Regions from separate parts of the Pseudomonas sp. T1.Ur genome, predicted to be linked through region 1. Evidence: predicted binding sites of a transcription regulator. Region 1 holds the regulator's gene; each other region holds the start of a gene.
What was found. Region 1 encodes FliA, which starts transcription of late flagellar genes. Its sites were predicted from a motif close to CTAAAGTTTNNNNNNNNNNNGCCGNTAA; they were not measured.

Region 1 (3,928 bases):
TCGAACTCAACAGCCTGCGCGAGCTGATGGAAGTCCAGCTCGGTTCGCTGGCCTGGAACCAACTGCAAGGCAGCCGTCCAGCCCAGGCCAACCTGTGGCGTCGCCTGCAACGCATTGGTCTGTCCGGCCCATTGGCGCGCGATCTGCTGGCGCTGATCAATGGCATCGACGAGCCTCGCCAGGCCTGGCGCATGCTGCTGGCGCACCTGGCGCGGATGATCGCCACGCCGGAAGTCGAGCCATTGGAAGAGGGCGGTGTCATTGCCATGGTCGGCCCGGCCGGCATGGGCAAGACCACCACCCTGGCCAAGCTCGCGGCCCGTTATGTCCTCAAGTACGGCGCCCAGAGTATCGCCCTGGTGAGCATGGACAGTTTCCGCATCGGCGCCCAGGAACAACTCAAGACCCTGGGGCGGATCCTCAATGTGTCGGTGACCCATGTGGATCCGGGCCAGTCCCTGGCCCAGGCGCTGGAACCGTTGATGCGCAAGCGCGTCGTGCTGATCGACACCGCTGGCCTGCAAGCCAGCGATCCGGCCCTGCGCATGCAGCTGGAAAGCCTGGCCGGACGTGGCATCAAGTCAAAAAATTATCTCGTGTTGGCAACCACCAGCCAGAAACAGGTTCTAACCGCCGCATACCACAGCTACAAACGCTGCGGGCTGGCCGGCTGCATCCTGACTAAGCTGGACGAAACGGCAAGCCTGGGCGAGGTGTTGAGCCTGGCGATCGGTCATGAACTACCGGTGGCCTACCTGACCGACGGGCCGCGGATCCCGGATGATTTGCATCTGCCGCGCCGTCATCAATTGGTCAGTCGTGCCGTGAGTGTGCAAATGCAGGAAGAACCCAGCGAAGAAGCCATGGCTGATATGTTCGCTGATATCTACCACAGTCCGACCAAGCAGGTTGGCTGAGGTATTCATGAATATTTTTTGTACCTACATCGATGGTCTGCCATGCATTGTTCCATATGTGAACGCGCAGCCAGTAATGTGGCCTCCGTCTAAGTAAGACAAGGTAAAGAACGAACATGGGCAGCATGCATCCCGTACAGGTGATCGCGGTGACCGGCGGCAAAGGTGGCGTCGGCAAGACTAACGTGTCAGTGAACTTGTCCCTGGCCCTGGCAGAGCTAGGCCGACGGGTCATGTTGCTGGACGCCGACCTGGGCCTGGCGAACGTCGACGTGCTGCTGGGGCTGACACCCAAGCGCACCCTGGCGGACGTGATCGAAGGCCGCTGCGAACTGCGCGACGTGCTCCTGCAGGGGCCCGGCGGGATTCGCATCGTGCCGGCCGCTTCCGGCACCCAGAGCATGGTGCACCTGACCCCGGCGCAGCACGCTGGCCTGATCCAGGCTTTCAGCGACATCGGCGATAACCTCGATGTGCTGGTGATCGACACGGCTGCCGGCATCGGTGACTCGGTGGTCAGTTTTGTCCGCGCCGCCCAGGAAGTCCTGCTGGTGGTCTGCGACGAACCGACGTCCATCACCGATGCCTACGCCCTGATCAAACTGCTTAACCGCGACTATGGCATGAACCGGTTCCGCGTCCTGGCCAACATGGCCCAGAGCCCGCAGGAAGGACGCAACCTGTTCGCCAAGTTGACAAAGGTCACGGATCGCTTCCTGGACGTCGCCCTACAATACGTCGGCGCAGTGCCTTACGACGAAAGCGTACGCAAGGCGGTCCAGAAGCAACGTGCCGTATATGAAGCCTTTCCACGTTCCAAATGCGCGCTGGCGTTCAAGGCGATCGCCCAGAAGGTCGATACCTGGCCACTGCCGGCCAACCCACGCGGGCATCTGGAATTTTTCGTCGAGCGTCTTGTGCAACAAACAGCAGGGCCCGTGTTATGACAGCCAGCGGTTACAACCATCTCTACAAAAAATCGGCACGGGACGCCCAATACGAATTGATCGAGCGTTACGCGCCATTGGTCAAGCGCATCGCCTATCACTTGCTGGCACGCTTGCCAGCCAGCGTCCAGGTCGAAGACCTGATCCAGGCAGGCATGATTGGCCTGCTGGAAGTGGCGAACAAATACGACGCGAGCAAAGGCGCCAGTTTCGAGACGTATGCCGGTATCCGCATTCGCGGCGCCATGCTCGATGAAGTCCGCAAGGGCGACTGGGCGCCGCGCTCGGTGCACCGCAATACCCGTATGGTCAGTGACGCGATTCGCGCGATTGAAGCTAAAACCGGGCGTGACGCTAAAGATCATGAGGTTGCGGCCGAACTCCAATTGAGTCTCGACGATTATTACGGGATTTTGAACGATACCTTGGGCAGTCGCCTGTTCAGTTTCGACGACCTGTTGCAGGACGGCGAACACGAGGGGCTGCATGAGGATGGCGCAAGTGCTCACATGGAGCCATCGCGCGACCTGGAAGATGAACGCTTCCAGAGTGCGTTGGCCGAAGCGATTGCCAATTTGCCGGAGCGTGAGCGACTGGTCTTGGCGCTGTACTACGACGAAGAGCTGAACCTCAAGGAAATCGGTGAGGTCCTGGGAGTCAGCGAATCGCGGGTCAGCCAGTTACACAGCCAGTGCGCGGCCCGTTTACGGGGGCGTTTGGGGGAGTGGCGAGCACGCTGACAGGCGGTGCGGAGATGCTGCGAGCGGGGCAGGCATGGCAAATGCCACGCCAGTCTCCATCCGTTGTGCTCCAGACCGTTGTCGAGTGTTGTGCCGGATTGATTGAAATGGCGCGTTCAGGTGCTGGGCGCGTTTAAGACTGCTTGGAGGTCGAATTGGACAAGAACATGAAAATCCTCATCGTTGATGACTTCTCAACGATGCGGCGGATCATAAAAAACCTGTTGCGTGACCTTGGGTTCACCAACACGGTCGAGGCCGACGATGGCACTACTGCCATTCCGGTTCTCAACAGCGGGAGCATCGACTTTCTGGTGACTGACTGGAACATGCCTGGCATGACCGGTATCGACTTGCTGCGCCATGTGCGCGCCGACGAAAAACTCAAGCATCTCCCGGTGCTGATGGTCACTGCCGAAGCCAAGCGCGAGCAGATCATCGAAGCGGCCCAGGCCGGTGTAAACGGCTATGTGGTCAAACCCTTCACGGCCCAGGCGTTGAAAGAGAAGATCGAAAAAATCTTCGAACGCATCGGTTAACGGCGCCACGGGGGAGCTATGGACAACGAATCTTCAATGGGCGATTTCGAATCGACCCTGAAAAAACATGCCCGCGAACTGGTCGACAGCCTTGAAAAGGGCCGCTTCGGCGATGCGGTTCAAATGATTCATGAGCTCAACCAGACCCGGGATCGTGGTCTGTACCAGGAAGTCGGCAAGCTCACCCGTGAACTGCACAGCGCGATCGTCAATTTCCAGATCGATCCGAACATGCCGCAGGCCGAGGAAGTCTCGCAGATTACCGACGCGACCGAGCGCCTTGGCTATGTGGTCAAGCTGACCGAAGCCGCGGCCAACCGCACCATGGACCTGGTGGAAAGCGCAACGCCCCTGGTCAACGGCCTGAGCGAGGAAGCCCAGGCGTTGAGCACCGATTGGGGACGGTTCATGCGTCGCGAAGTCGGCGCCGAGGAATTTCGGGAGCTGGCCCGGCGGGTCGACGGTTTCCTGACACGCAGCAGCGCCGAGAACCGCGCCGTGGCAAGCAACCTCAACGACATTCTGTTGGCCCAGGATTACCAGGACCTCACCGGCCAGGTAATCAAGCGCGTGACCCAACTGGTCACCGAAGTGGAAAGCAATCTGCTCAAACTGGTGTTGATGGCTAGCCAGGTCGACCGCTTTGCCGGCATCGAACACGACCGTGAAGCGATGCTTGCTGAAAAAGATCCACAAAAACATCTCTCTCAGGGTGAAGGTCCGCAGATTCATGCCGATAAAAGAGAAGACGTTGTGTCCGGTCAGGACGATGTGGACGATTTGCT
Region 2 (3,928 bases), 4.8 Mb from region 1:
GGCAGGCCGAGGCGCCACAATTCCTTGAGGTACTGGCGATTAGGCCGTGACAGGCCAGCGAGCAACGGATACGCCCGGTAGGCCGGGTGCCGATGGATGTGCCACGCCAGCGCCAGGGCCATGCTGTTGGCAACGATTGCCGTCACCAGGCCGATCCCCATCAAGCCGAGTTTCGGCAAGCCGAACATGCCAGTAATGAGCGCGTAGTTGAGCAGGAAGTTGGCCACCGTGCCACCGAGGCTGATCACCATGACCGGCGTGGCCCGGCCGATTGCGCTGGTGAAACCGCGCAGGGCCATGAAACTGAGGTAGCCGGGCAGGGCGAACGGCAGCGCCAGCAGGAACTGTCCGGCGGACAACACATTGGTTTCGGTCTGGCCGAACATCAGCAGCACCGGCTTGAGGTTCCATAGCAGCAGGCCCGCCATCAGTGCCATCAGCCAGGCCAACCACAAACCGGCCTGGGTCAGCCGGGTGGCGCCTTCGATGTCGCCCGCGCCCTGGCGGATCGCGACCAGGGTGCCCACCGCCGCGATCACGCCGATGCAGAAAATCGAGACGAATGAATAAGTCGCGGCCCCGAGTCCCCCGCCGGCGAGGGCTTCAGGGCTCAGGCGTGCCATCATCACGGTGTCGGTGAGGACCATCAGCATGTGCGCCAACTGCGAAGCTATCAACGGCCCCGCCAGCCGCAGGATGGCCCAGAGTTCGGTACGCGCTGGATGCTGCATGATCATCACGCTCCATGTTCAACAAGGCAGTAAAGCGTTGATTCTCGGCGCTCGCCGTGGTTTGCACAAAAGGATAAATACGATTGCTGGCATGATTAAAACTCATGCTGGAGCGATCTTCTGATAGGGTTTCGTACATCGCTATAGGAGCTTTCCCGATGTCTCGTCGTCTTCCTCCTCTTTATGCATTGCGGGCATTCGAAGCGGCGGCGCGATACAGCTCGTTTACCCGGGCCGCCGAAGAGCTGTCGATTACCCAGAGTGCGGTGAGCCGACACATCCGCACGCTCGAAGATCATTTTGCCTGCCGGCTGTTCCAGCGCAGCGGCCGCAACCTGCAGTTGACCGAAGCGGCGCGCCTGCTGCTGCCGGGCGTGCGGGAAGGCTTCATGGCCCTTGAGCGGGCTTGTCATACGTTGCACGGTGATGACGGCATCTTGCGCATGAAGGCGCCATCGACCCTGACCATGCGCTGGCTGCTGGCACGGTTGAGTCGTTTCCGGCATCTGCAGCCTGGCAACGAGGTGCAATTGACCAGTGCCTGGATGGACATCGACTCGGTGGATTTCAACACCGAACCCTTCGATTGCGCGGTACTGCTGGGTAACGGGCACTTCCCTGGGGATTGGGAGGCCAGTTTGTTGTTCCCCGAGGAATTGATCCCGGTGGGCGCACCGAACCTCTTGAACGATCAGCCTTGGGACGTGGCGCGCCTGGCCAGCGCGGAACTGCTGCACCCCACGCCAGATCGCCGGGACTGGCGCAATTGGTTGCAGCGCATGGGCCTGGCCGACAAGGTCTCGCTCAAGGGCGGCCAGGTCTTCGACACGTTGGAACTGGGCATGATCGCGGCGGCCCGTGGTTATGGCGTGTCCATGGGCGACCTGTTGATGGTGGCCGAAGACGTCGCCCAGGGGCGCTTGAGCCTGCCATGGCCGACGGCGGTCGCCAGCGGCGAGCACTACTATCTGGTCTGGCCGAAAACCCGGTCGGGCGGTGAACGCTTGCGTCGGCTCAGCGATTTTCTCCAGGGCGAGGTCAAGGCCATGCAGCTACCCGACGTGGAGCGCCTGGGCTGAATCGTTGAAGCCTTGGCGCCGGTTGTTTGGCATTTATCCTTCCGGATCGCTCAAGTATTAGGGTTTGCTGCCGAATCCGTGGACATAGAACCTTCGTTCAGAAAGGGCCAATTCATACCTTAACGAATAAGATGCCGAGCGTGCGACGTGATCAGGACGATCCGGTCTCTCGGCCAGGAGCCGTCATGTCTCAACCCCGTGCCCGGATCGCCTCACAGCTTGGCCTTGCCCTAGCCGTGATATTGGCGGTCGTGATTTCCGGCAGTACCGTCTTCGCCTTGCGTTCGCTGGACGCCGCCAACCTTTCGACCCGTGAAGAGCATCTGGCCAGCGAAGCGCGCCTGATGGCCGACCAGCTCAATACATTCCACGGCACCTTGCGCGAGAGCACGCAGCGGTTGGCCGGTCTGTTCGAAAAGCGCTTCAGCGCGGGCTTGAGCGTACATGCGGACCAACCCGTGACGGTGGCGGGCGTGCAGACGCCGGGCTTGAGCCTGGGCGGCGAAGTGTTGAACAACAACTTCAAGGAAGTGGACGACTTCAAGACGATGACCGCCGGGGTGGCCACGGTGTTCGTGCGCAGCGGCGACGACTTCATCCGCGTCAGCACGTCGTTGACCAAGCAGGACGGCACGCGCGCGATCGGCACCGTGCTTGACCGCGCCGGCCCGGCTTATGGCCCGGTCATGGCGGGCCAGAGCTACATCGGCCGTGCCTTGCTGTTCGGACGCTACTACATGTCGCAATACACGCCCGTGCGCGACAGCAGCGGCAAGATCATTGCCGTGTTGTACGTAGGCTTCGACTACACCGACGCGCAAAACGCCCAGTTCGAAAACCTCAAGCGCTTCCGTATCGGCCAGACCGGTTCCCTGGCGTTGCTGGACGAGCAAAGCAAATGGCTGGTGCCGCCAGCGGGCGTGCAGGCGCTGGACAAGGCCACCGCGACCATCACCCATTTGGTCAAGAAACCAGGCAAAGGCGCGTTCTGGGAAGACACCGCAGAAGATTTCTACAGCGTTGCCGTGCCGTTTGAAGGTGGGCCGTGGGCGGTCGTGGCGAGCATGCCGAAAGCCGAGATTCGCGCCGTGACCTGGAGCGTCGGTACGCAACTGGCAATTGGCAGCTTGCTGGCGATGTTGTTGGCGGTCGGCTCGGCGATGTGGTTGTTGCGCAGCAAACTGGCGCCGCTCGGGGATCTGGTGCGCCAGGCCGAAGCGCTGGGAGCCGGCGACTTGAGCGTGCGCCTGAACGTGTCGAGCCATGATGAAATCGGCCAACTGGCCCGTGCCTTCAACCAGATGAGCCAGGCCTTGTCGACCATGGTCGAGCACATCCGCAAAGCGTCGCAGGAGGTCAACAGCCGTGCCCAAGCGTTGTCGGGCTTGTCCAGCGGCGCTTATGAGGGAATGGAGCAGCAGTCCGGTGAAATCACCAGCATGGCAGGCGCCGTTGAAGAGTTCAGCGCCACGTCCCTGAACATTGCCGACAACATGGGCAATACCCAGCGCCTGGCCCAGGAAAACGCCCAGCAAACCAAGATCGGCCGCACGTCGATGGACGAGGCCTCATCGTCCCTGGAACAGATCGCCGGCGCGCTGAACAGCACGGCCACGGTCATCAACACCCTGGGCCAGCGTTCCCAGGAAATCGGCGGCATCGTTGGCGTCATCACCTCCATCGCCGAGCAGACCAACCTGTTGGCCCTGAACGCCGCCATCGAAGCCGCCCGCGCGGGTGAGCAGGGCCGTGGTTTCGCCGTGGTGGCCGATGAAGTGCGCAGCCTGGCCTCCCGTACTCGGCAGGCGACCGATGAAATTTCCGGGATGATCCAGAGCATCCAGCAGGAAACCGGCAACGCCATCAGCACCATGGAACAAGGCAACCTGTTGATGCAGGAAGGTCTGTCGCGCAACGCCAATGTCGCCTCGGCCCTGGCGCGTATCGATGAGCAAAGCCGCTCCGCCGGCCAGCAATTCGCGGCAATCACCACCGCCACCCAAGAACAGAGCAGCACCGCGACCCTGCTCAGCAGCAACCTGCAAAGCATTGCCATGGCCAACACCGAACAAAGGGAAGTGGTCTCGAACCTGGCGATCACTGCCAAGGAACTGGAAA
Region 3 (3,928 bases), 3.9 Mb from region 1:
CCGGCAACAGGCCCGGCGCCGGGGGCTGGCCCAGTTGCGTGCGTTTCGGATCGACGAAGCGTGCGCCGGGAATATGACCGCTGCTGTAGCGCGCGGCGCTGGTCAGGTCCACCAGAATCAGGTTGGGCGCAGCGAGGCGCGGCAAGAGCTCGTTCGGCTCGATTACCAGATGCAAGCCAGAGAAGTCAGGCATGTGAGGTCTCCTGGGGGCGCAAAGGGAAAGGATTGTAGCAAGTTCAGCGGCCGCGGTTGGTAAAGGTGTGCAGGGCCCTTTCGATGCATTGCACGGTTTTGCCGAAGGCCTGCACGGTCACGTCCGAGAACGGCCCGCCGCCCTGGTCCACGACCACCAACATGATCACCCGCCCATTGCAGGTCAGTGAGCGCAACAGCAGGTGCTCGCCCCGGAACAAGGCGCGCAGGCCCGGAGGCAGCAAGGCGGAAAATTGGGCGTTGTTCTCGGGGTTCAGGCGAACCTGGGCTTGCTGGGCCAACAAGCGCTGCAAGACTTTGCTTTGGCTGATGGAAAAGCTCATCGCCGCCGCTTCCTTGGGCAGGCCGGCAGTCTGATGCACGCGTACGCTGGTCTGGCTGCGGTCGGCCATCAAAATCATCACCCGGCGCATGCCGCACGCCACCAACGCATTTCGGGCCGAGGTGGTCAGGTGCATGGCGTTGCTGAACGGGCTCGGCTCCACCAGCAGCTCGGCGCATTGCTTGCGCCATTGGCTCAGGTCCTGTGCGCTGGGCGGCGCGGCTGGCAACAAGCCAGGGTGAACACGGCGGCTGCCCCAGGGCCAGATCAACGCCACGGCCGGGTGCCAGAGGTCCGGCATGGCGTGATGGCGGGCACTGGTGGCGGCTTGCTGGTGGAGCTGCTGCTGGAGTTCGTCCATCGGCATCTGCAGATACAGGCTCGTGAGGTATTGCCAGCGAGCGCAGTGCGGACTGTCCCAGGCTTGTTGCGCCGACAGTGCCAGGCCGTTGGCCAGCAGCACGGTGTTGGCTGGCTGGTTGAGCCAGCGGCGCAGGGTCGGATCGTCGTCCAGGCGATTCTGCTGGCGCAGCGGATGCTCACTGTCCCGGGCAATGCGCAGGACCTTGACCAGTTCGCGGCGCTCGTTGAGCAACAGCCGATAGCCTTGCATGACCCAGACCGGCAGGCGCCACGCTTCGACCAGCGCGAGGCAGATCTTCAGCAGGCTGACGCCGAACAGTTCGCGCTCCACGGTGCTGGCAGGCTGGCCTTTATGAACGACCCGCAACTCCCATTCCCCGAGCAGTCGCGGATGAGTCAGGGCCAGTGGCCAGAGCGGTGAAAGAAACAGCAGGCTGCCCCAGTGGATGTCCTGCCACAGCCGCGCCAGGCGGCTGGAAAAAAAGCCATTGGCCTGTTGGGTGGCGTGCTGGCTGATCAATTGCAGTTGGCGCAGGGCGACCGGTATCTGGTGCTCCGGCAACGACGGCAGGCGGGCGAGCAGCTCTTCGGTGCGCTTGAGGCCGAGGCGGTTGATCGCCACTTCGAGATTTTCCGCCGGTTCCGCCAGGGTGCCATGGGTGTGATGGTTGGCTTCGCGGATCACGCTCAGGGCCAGGGCAGGGCTGTCCTGCATAAGCTCGGCGATCTCACGCAACGAGCGTCGACTGTCGGCAATGGCCTTGCAGACCAGGTCGTGACTGGCCTGGGGCACCGGCAAATGAACGCCCTGGAGCAGCTTCAGCCAGCCTTCGAGCGTGGTCGGTCTTGGGGTCGGAACGTTCGTTTCGTTAGCCATGGTTGGACGTGATCATCGCATGGGGTATCTGCGCCCGGAGCGGGGCAAAATTGGCTTTTCGCCGGAACTGGCTATAGTCTGGCGCAGTTTTGCCGATAAGTAGAAGAAGAGATTTTTCAGCTTCCGAATATGACCTTGAACCCGACTTAAATAAGTACTTTCTATCTATGGCTAAAATTATCGGCATCATTGTCGTGTTCGCGAGCGTGCTCGGCGGATACGTGCTTTCCCATGGCAAGATCGCAGCCCTGATCCAGCCTTTCGAGGTGATGATCATCGGCGGTGCGGCCCTCGGCGCATTCTTGCAGGCCAACCCCGGCTACATGACGATGCATGTGCTCAAGAAATCCCTGGGCATGTTCAGTTCGCGCTTCAGCCACACCTTCTACCTGGAAGTGTTGGGGCTGATCTACGAGATCCTCAACAAGAGCCGCCGCGAAGGCATGATGGCGATCGAGGGCGACATCGAAGACGCCGCCGCCAGCCCGATTTTCGCCAAGTACCCCGCCGTACTGAAGGACGCCCGCATGACGGCGTTCATCTGCGATTACCTGCGCATCATGTCGTCCGGCAACATGGCGCCCCATGAACTCGAAGGCCTGTTCGACATGGAGCTGTACAGCCTCAAGGAAGACCTGGAGCACCCCTCCCACGCGGTGACCGGCATCGCCGACGCCATGCCCGGCTTCGGTATTGTCGCGGCGGTACTCGGGATCGTGGTGACCATGGCGTCCCTGGGCGATGGCGACCAGAAATCCATCGGCCTGCACGTCGGTGCGGCATTGGTGGGTACCTTCTTCGGTATCTTGGCGGCGTACGGTTTCTTCGGTCCGCTGGCCCATTCCCTGGCCCATGACGCCAAGGAAGAGCTCAATGTGTACGAGGCCATCAAGGCCTCGCTCGTGGCCTCGGCCTCGGGCATGCCGCCATCCCTGGCGGTGGAGTTCGGTCGCAAGGTCCTGTACCCGGCGCACCGTCCGAGCTTCGCCGAGTTGGAACAAGCGGTTCGCGGTCGCTAAGCCATGGAAAACAATCAGCCGATCATTGTAAAGCGCGTCAAGCGCATCGCCGCGGGGCATCACGGGGGCGCCTGGAAAATCGCCTTCGCCGACTTCGCGACGGCGATGATGGCGTTCTTCCTGGTGTTGTGGCTGCTGTCCACCGCGACGCCGGAACAGAAGATCGCCATCGCCGGTTACTTCAAGGACCCCGTCGGTTTTTCCGAAAGCGGCACGCCCTACATCATCGACTTGGGCGGCTCGCCGACCCTGGCGCCGGACACGACCCTGAACCCGGAGGTGAAGTCGCAACCCCAGCCTGACAAGGTGACGGTGGACTCCGAGCAGGTCGAGGGCATGGCCGAGCAGGTCGAGCGCGAGCGCCTGGAACTGCTCCTGCAGGAATTGCAGAACAAGGTCGAAGAGAACCCGCAACTGCAGAAATTCAAGGACCAGATCCTGTTCGAAATCACGCCTAACGGCTTGCGCATCCAGATCATGGATGCCGAGAACCGGCCGATGTTCGACTCTGGCAGCGCGCGCCTGAAGCCGTATTTCGAAGACATCCTGCTGGCCATGGCCGACACCATCAAGGCGGTGCCGAACAAGATCAGCATCAGTGGTCACACCGATGCCAAGCCTTACATCGGCAAGGGCGACTTCGGTAACTGGGAGTTGTCGGCCAACCGTGCCAACGCGGCGCGTCGGGCCCTGGTGGCGGGCAGTTATCCGGATGAGCAAGTGGCTCGGGTGGTGGGTTATGCATCTTCGGCGCTGTTCGACCGCAAGGACCCGTTCAACCCGGTCAACCGGCGTATCGACATCGTGGTATTGACCAAGAAGGCCCAGCAAGCCATCGAAGGTTCGCAAACCAACGACCTGCCGCCCGACCCTGCCCAAGGCCAAGGCGCCCCCGGCGAAGCACCGGCGACAACACCTGGGGCCGCGGCGGATCCGAACGCGCTGCCGGCGGACCAACAGCCCGTGCCGGCCCACGAATTGCGCGAACGCCTGAACCTGTTCGATGACGCCGCGCCAAAACCGGCGGAGCCGCCAGCGCAGTGACCCACAAAAAAGCCGACCTCTAGGTCGGCTTTTTATTGGGTCATGTTCGCTTGAGACTTGCTTGCCTTTGTGGCGAGGGAGCAAGCTCCC

Region 2: the regulator FliA is predicted to act here: its motif matches at 1,860-1,887, upstream of M8Q45_RS25835 (methyl-accepting chemotaxis protein).
Region 3: the regulator FliA is predicted to act here: its motif matches at 1,847-1,874, upstream of motA (flagellar motor stator protein MotA).

What each region holds. Positions count from the first base shown of each region.
Region 1 covers NZ_JAMGSN010000001.1:1,084,277-1,088,204, forward strand. Annotated here, with positions in the region: gene flhF (flagellar biosynthesis GTPase FlhF) at 1-917, shown strand, start outside; gene fleN (flagellar synthesis regulator FleN) at 1,034-1,864, shown strand; gene fliA (RNA polymerase sigma factor FliA) at 1,861-2,604, shown strand; gene M8Q45_RS05070 (chemotaxis response regulator CheY) at 2,772-3,143, shown strand; gene M8Q45_RS05075 (protein phosphatase CheZ) at 3,162-3,928, shown strand, end outside.
Region 2 covers NZ_JAMGSN010000001.1:5,850,672-5,854,599, forward strand. Annotated here, with positions in the region: gene M8Q45_RS25825 (NorM family multidrug efflux MATE transporter) at 1-731, opposite strand, end outside; gene M8Q45_RS28450 (hypothetical protein) at 730-855, shown strand; gene M8Q45_RS25830 (LysR substrate-binding domain-containing protein) at 890-1,810, shown strand; gene M8Q45_RS25835 (methyl-accepting chemotaxis protein) at 1,996-3,928, shown strand, end outside.
Region 3 covers NZ_JAMGSN010000001.1:4,965,046-4,968,973, reverse strand. Annotated here, with positions in the region: gene M8Q45_RS21980 (rhodanese-like domain-containing protein) at 1-193, opposite strand, end outside; gene M8Q45_RS21975 (HDOD domain-containing protein) at 237-1,775, opposite strand; gene motA (flagellar motor stator protein MotA) at 1,943-2,794, shown strand; gene motB (flagellar motor protein MotB) at 2,798-3,838, shown strand.